DNA from 2 places in the Spirillospora sp. NPDC047418 genome. Region 2 is predicted to be linked to the other one. Evidence: riboswitches for the same ligand, from Rfam matches in the RefSeq annotation. Region 2 holds a riboswitch; the other holds the start of a gene.
What was found. Region 2 has a riboswitch for cyclic di-AMP ahead of ABZ806_RS22665 (C40 family peptidase). Riboswitches for the same ligand answer to the same signal wherever they lie in the genome.

Region 1 (3,397 bases), on a different contig from region 2:
AAAGCCCTTCGATTGCCCTGGTACGTGCAGATCGATCGCGTCCAACGTTCTCTCCTGAAGGCTCAGCTCAGCAGCGCGGATGTGGTTGCGAGGCGGTCGTCGCCGGTTGTCCCTCAGCGGGCATGCCGAGGAGGAAGATCGGAGAACTTCGTCCTCCGCTATTCCGTCATCGACAAGGGCGCATGACCTGGCCGATCACAGCCGCGCCAGGCAGATCAGGTTCAGGAGACGGGTCCCGTTGGGGCGAGGCGGTACGCATCGTCGACGCAACGCGGCACAGGAACTCCGCAGGAACATCGCTGCCGCATCTCGCTCTCCCCTCACCAAGAGGATGGCGAGTCCGAGGAACGCGGCAATGAGAAGCATGACAACCCGGCTGCCCTCGGACGGGAGAGCCGTCGAATCTCCGCAGTCATCATGCGGCTCGGGAGGAAGGCTCTTCGTCGCCGCTCCGCCCGAGTTGCCAGGCTGACCGTCGGCGTGGGCACTCAAGGCGGCAGAGGGTACCGTGCGCCCCGCCGTCCCAGCCGATTCTTCTGAGTGCAGACCAGGCAGGCAGAGCACGAAGTGGAGCGCGGACAGCGTGACCAGCAGGAGCGACAGACCGCCTCCTGACGAGGGGCCGCACCCCTGCGAAGCACGCTGAGTTAGGTACACATCACATACTGTAGCCATCTCCTACGTGTCGTAGGACGAGACCCCGCCAAAGTCCCGTATGGCTCACTTCATCCCTGAGCCAAGCTCGGAATCGATGGCGCACGAGCGACCCGCTCCCTTGGAGCTCCCATCCCGGAACCCGCGTCACTCACAGGCGAAGACCCAGCCTCGGGCGGAGTGGCCCGGCGTAGATCACTATTGAATTTTACCTTTGCCGACTTGGACGCACGGAGCTCCATGTACTAACTTGCCTAGTAGTCGGCCAGGGAACGCCGCTCCACAGGCGACCGGCCGAACGCCTAATTCCATGGCGCCCGACGCCCTGGAAGCCGGGGACCCATCCTTCTTGGGGTGAATCCGCGACCAAGGCCGCGGTAGGGCCTACTCCTGGCCCGAACCCGTCAGCTAACCCGGTAGGCAGTCAAGGAGAGGAGAAAGCGTGAAAAGGCAGTACGCTCCCCCAGTTGCCGACCGTCCTGCGCCTGACTCCCGAACGGTCAGCCGTCCGGGCACCTGACCTGGCACAGCGTAGAGCGCCGGAAGACAGCAGAACCGCAGACTCTGTTGATTCCGATCGTCTGACGAGGACCATCCCCACGCATGCTGATGCAGCGTCTTCCTCGTAGCGTGCACGTGCGCAACTAATTCATTTGACCTTCATTGTCCACGGCTCCAGCCGGGGCAGGCCCCGCATGCGTTAGTGCACGCACTATCCCCTGCTGACCACAGGCGGCGACTTCCGCCTGCCCTTCGGCATGCCATTCCCATGACATTGGCCGCGCCGTGGGGCGATCCCCTCGGAGGAATTCCGATGAACTACGACGGACGGCATCGCGCCGACGGCTCCACGAACGGCGCCGTACCTCGCCGAACTCTCCTTCTGGGCGGCCTCCTCGCGGCCGGCGCGGCATTCGGCGTCCAGGAAATGCGGGGCTCGCCTCCGGCGCGGACAGCGCAACGAGCCGCCGCGAGTGGCAAGGAGGGCGCGGCCGGGGGCAGGCGATCTCGCGCCTCCCGGAACGCACGCACGGCATCCGCCAAGTCTCCGCTGATCCACCCGACCAAAGAGTGGGGGGCCGGCAAGCCGGAAAGAACCGCGACCGTCCGCCGGCGTCCTCCCAAGTACATCGTCGTGCACCACACCTTCACCGACAACGTCGACGACTACTCGCTCGCACGGGCAGAGCGCCTCGCACGCGCGATCCAGAATGCGCACAAGGGACGAGGATGGGGCGACACCGGACAGCACTTCACCATCAGCCGGGGAGGCCACATCCTGGAGGGTCGTACGGGCAGCCTCGCGGCGGCCGAACGGGGCGAGATGGTAGTCGGCACGCACGTGAGAGGCGCGAACGCCGACACCGTGGGCATCGAGTGCGAAGGCACCTACAACACCGTCCTGCCTCCGCAACGACTGCGCGATTCCCTGGTCAAGGTCTGCGGTTGGCTGTGCGAGCAGTACGACCTCAACCCGTATGAGGCCATCGTCCCGCACATGAAGTTCAACGACACCGATTGCTGCGGCTACAAGTTCGCCCCCACCCTCCCGAGCCTCCGCAAGGACGTCGCCAAGGTCGTCTCCCCCAGGTTGCTCCGCTGACGCCAACCGCTTCGACGCGTAACCCTCCGTACTGAAACAACTCGGCTTTCGCTCACGGAGGAGCAGCGGTCGAGATCTCAGGAGGGCTTTCGGGCGGCCGTATTGGAGTCACACCTTTCCTCCTACATTGCGTAGGAGTACGGTCCGGACGGCATGTCTGATCGCCGGCTGCCGGGGGCGCCGACCCAGGCATGCCACCCGATGATCAGGTCCACCGACGAGAGGTGAGACATGCGCAGGGCCCATGGGCGATCCCCCTGGCCACCACCCTGACGATCGCCATGAGCGGTCTCGGGGACGCAGCCGCCAGCCCCACGCCACCAACCGCCAAGACGAAGATCAATGGAGGTTCCGCCGATCCCGAGAGCGGCGGCCGTGAAGCCGACGACCAGCACGGTGGAAGCGAAGGGCACCTCCCCGGCTCCAGCAAGAACGTGAAGCTGGTCGGCGAACTCGACGTCAGCGGCGCGACCGGCCAGGACCGGCCGGGACACATCGCCGACCTAGCCGTCAGCGGCGACCACGCCTACCTGGCGGCTCGGCGCCTCAACACCGACCCATGCGGGAAGGGCGGCTTCTACACGGTCGACATCTCCAACCCGGCGAAGCCGAAGGAGGTCTCCTTCACCGAGTTCCCGGCGGGGTCATATCCGGGTGAGGGGATGCAGGTCATCAAGATGCGAACCGCCGCGTTCAAGGGCGACATCCTGGTGACCAACAACGAGATCTGCTCGGACACGGGATCACAGGTCGGCGGGATGTCTATCTACGACGTGACCGACCCGCGCCACATCGTCCCACTGGCGATCGGCGAGGGGACACCAACGACGGCGAACTGCCGACGGCTCGTCAGGAGCACAGCGTCTTCGCCTGGCAGGCCGGGCGCCACGTCTACGCCATGATCTCCGACGACGAGGAACAGGCCACCAGCGACGTCGACATCATGGACATCACCGACCCGTCCAACCCGACGCTGATCGCCGAGACGAGCCTCACCGACTGGCCCGGCGCCCAGAAACCCCTGGCCAACGGAGAGACCGTCTTCCTGCACGACATGGTCGTCAAGAAGATCAGGGGCCACTGGCTGGGGCTGCTGTCGTACTGGGACGCAGGCTGGGTGATCCTCAATCTCGACAACCC
Region 2 (3,397 bases):
ACGACGGCCACCGGGGAGTTCTGGGGGACCGCCGAGCCGAACTGATCTCCGCGCGGGCCAGCGAGAGGGACCTACTATGGGCTGTAGTATGCGGAGCCGATCCAGCAGGCGTGACGTCGGAAGGCGGTAGATCATGGCCGGGCAGCGCTTCGGCGACCTGGAGGCCGCGGTGATGGACCGGATGTGGTCCTACGGCCGCCCGGCCAACGTCCGCGAGGTCCTTGAAGACCTCCAGCGCGAGCGGTCGATCGCCTACACCACGGTGATGACCGTTATGGACAACCTGCACAAGAAGGGGTGGCTGCGCAGGAAGCGCGTGGGGCGTGCGTACGAGTACGAGGCGGTGGCCTCGCGGGAGGGCTACACCGCCAAACTCATGCGCGAGGCGCTCGCGACCAGCAACAACCAGGCCGCCGCGCTCGTGCACTTCCTGTCCGACCTGTCACCGGAGGAGAGCAGGGCCTTGCAGGCGGCGCTCAAGGTCGTGCAGCCGCGGGACACCACGTGACCGCGGCCGCCACCCTCCTCGCCTACGCGGCACTACTGGGAATCCTGGGGCCCCGGCTCATGCGTGCCCGCGGCTGGGCCGACCGTGCCCCGCGGCTCGGCGTACTCGCCTGGCAGACGGCCGGGGCTTCCGTTATGGCGGCGGTGGTCCTCGCCGGCCTGATGCGGGTGGTGCCGATCGTCCGGACACCGCACGGCCTGGCGGCCTGCCCGGACGCCACCGCTGTGTCGTGCTGAGCACTGGGGCGCTCGAACCGCTTCCTGAGGATCAGTTGTCCGCGGTCCTCGCCCATGAACGCGCGCATCTGGCGGGCCGCCGCGATCTCGCCATCAACCTCGCCGTCGCGTTCGGCCGTGCGTTCCCCGCCTTCTCGCACCTCACGACCCCCTGTCCCGTACCGGACGTCTCACCGGCGGCGTCGGCGCTCTGCTTGCGACGCTGCCGCTGGCACTCGCCGCCAACCCGGCCATCACGGCTCTCCTTGAACGCCACTGCCACTTCCCGATGTAGCGGCGCGACCCGTACCGAGCCGGGCGTCGCTACGGAACTGGTCGCCATCGGCCCCCCAAGACCTCCAGCTGGGGAGGCTGTAGGAGAGGCAGCCAAAGGACGTCCCCGTCACCCCAGGGGTGGGTGACGGGGACGCGGTACCGGGCCGCTCAGGGCGGCGGTGGTCAGGCCACGCGGACGCCGCCGGCGAACGGGCGGCCGGAGATCGAGCTGATCTTGACGACGTCGCCGGTCTGCGGGGCGTGGACCATCTTGCCGTTGCCGATGTACAGGCCCATGTGGTGCAGGTCGCTGTAGAAGAAGACCAGGTCACCGGGCTTCAGGTGGCTCTGCGAGACACGTGTGCCGGCGGTGAACTGGCTCCCGGTGTAGTGGGGGAGGGTAATGCCGACCTGGGCGTAGGCGTACAGGGTCAGTCCGGAGCAGTCGAAGCCCTTGATGTTGGCGCCCTGCGCGGTGCCGTAGGACGGGCCGGACGCGTTGCCGCCGCCCCACGAGTACGGAACGCCGCGCTGGCTCAGGGCCGCTCTGACCGCCCCCATGGCCTTGGCCGAGGCGCCTCCGGGATCCACGTTCGGGGCGGGACCCGCGTTGGTGCGAGCGCCGGAGCCGACACCGAGTTTGGTTTCGACCTTCTTCAGCTTGGTCTGAAGTTCCTTGCGCTTCTTCTTCGCCTCGCCGGTGAGCTCGCGCACCTGCTTCGCGCGCGCTTCGGCCGACTTGCGGGATCGTTCCGCGGACTGCATCGTCTGCAGCAGGTGAGCGACGCGAGTGCTGTCCTGGCGGGCGAAGTAGTGGAGCGTGGCCGACTTGTCCAGCACGGCCTGAGGGTCGTCCGCCGATGCGAACGCGACCGCCGGGTCCGCCGGCCCGTTCTTGTAACTGTCCGCGGCGAGCTTGACGATCCGATCCCGGGCCTCGTCCAGCGCCTTCTTCTGGCGGACGGCGTTGCCCTCGGCCACCTTGGCGGCACGCTGCGCCTGCTGCAGGCGCACGCGCAACCCGTTGTACTGCTCGCTGAGCTTCTCCGCCTCGTCGGCGAGCTTCTTCTGCCGGGCGGTCAGCTCTTTGCGGGTCGGCTGGGGCTCGGCCCAGGCGGGCGGGGGAGCCACGAGCGTCGCGGAAACGGCGATCGATGCCGTCCAAGCCGTGCCCGTGATGAGCCGGCGGCGGATCGGCCTTCTCTCTCCGGCAGCTCGTCGCTGCATGCACTGTCCTCTCCAGTACGCCTACCGGGTGAGCTGCCGGGTTCGGGCCGGAGTCGCCCTACCGCTCATGGTGAGCGGATTCACCCCAGATGGAGAACGGTTCCCCGGTTCCTCGGACGGCGTGGGGCCGCGGGATTCGGCGTGGCCACCGCTGTCCCCGGCGGGGACACCGGACGATGGCTCCTACGGAGCGTAGGAGATAGTGGCCTCATTCGCCACCCAAGTGGCCGAATACGACAAACCGCCTCGGCCGTCTCAGCAGATGTCGGACAACTGCACGATGGTCGCGGCGGCGACCAGGAGGGGCGTGGCGACGGCGACGGCAACGAAGGCGGAGGCGGCCGCCCGGACGACCCGGCGCGGCTTCACCACCTCGGCGGACTCCAGTCGCAGCACTCTCTCCGTCAGCGCCCCCGTGGAGGGCCCTGCGGCGCCGAGGGCGCCCGCCACACCCGGCGTCGCCGCGAGCCGACACAGGGCGTCGACGAGCGTGCGCCTGCCGCAGGCTCGGGCCGCCGCGTCGTCCGCGGCCATCTCCAGCAGCAGTGGCAGGGTCTTCTTCGCCCGGCGGACAGTCGGCAACCAGGGCAGGAGTGCGTAGGCGAGGTCGAGCATGAGCAGCATCGTGTGGTGCCGCTGACGCAGGTGGGTTCGTTCATGGACGAGAACCGCGCCGAACTCTTCGGGAGTGAGGGTCTCCTGCGTGCCGGTGCTGACCACGATCGCGCGCTCCCGGGCGGGCAGCGAATACGCCACGGGGATGGGGTGGTCGAGGACGAGTACGTCGTCGTGCCGTCCATGCTCCTTGGCGACGAGCCGGAGCATCTCCCAGTGCCGGCGCCGGTGCCGCACGGCTCGTCTGAGCCGCGGCAGGCTGCGGGCGAGCCTGGAACAGCAGGCCGTCAGCAGCGCCAGGCTCGCGGCGGCCGCCATGATGATCGCCTCGTCACCATGGTGGGGCAGGCAGTTGCGCAGCCACTCCAGCAGACCGTGGCCGGGCGCCGGCGGTGACAGCAGCGCCACCGCGACGATCCCGATGTCGGCGATGAAGGTGCCGGCCAGCGCCGCGAACCAGCAGGCGATGGCGATCCCCGGATGCGCGGCGGGGCGGCGGAGTCGATCGAGGGCGGGCCCCGCCAGGCAGCCCAGCAGGACCGCCGTGGACACCAGG

Region 1: it holds a riboswitch for cyclic di-AMP, as region 2 does, so the genes downstream of both, ABZ806_RS27865 (peptidoglycan recognition protein family protein) here and ABZ806_RS22665 (C40 family peptidase) in region 2, are expected to answer to the same signal.

What each region holds. Positions count from the first base shown of each region.
Region 1 is NZ_JBEYTW010000052.1:8,612-12,008, forward strand. Features, by position in the region: gene ABZ806_RS27860 (PLP-dependent cysteine synthase family protein) at 1-45, opposite strand, end outside; cyclic di-AMP (ydaO/yuaA leader) riboswitch at 944-1,093, shown strand; gene ABZ806_RS27865 (peptidoglycan recognition protein family protein) at 1,469-2,257, shown strand; gene ABZ806_RS27870 (hypothetical protein) at 2,482-3,159, shown strand; gene ABZ806_RS27875 (hypothetical protein) at 3,156-3,397, shown strand, end outside.
Region 2 is NZ_JBEYTW010000036.1:33,687-37,083, reverse strand. Features, by position in the region: gene ABZ806_RS22680 (BlaI/MecI/CopY family transcriptional regulator) at 134-508, shown strand; gene ABZ806_RS22675 (hypothetical protein) at 505-744, shown strand; gene ABZ806_RS22670 (hypothetical protein) at 738-1,145, shown strand; gene ABZ806_RS22665 (C40 family peptidase) at 1,183-2,226, opposite strand; cyclic di-AMP (ydaO/yuaA leader) riboswitch at 2,230-2,378, opposite strand; gene ABZ806_RS22660 (M56 family metallopeptidase) at 2,482-3,397, opposite strand, start outside.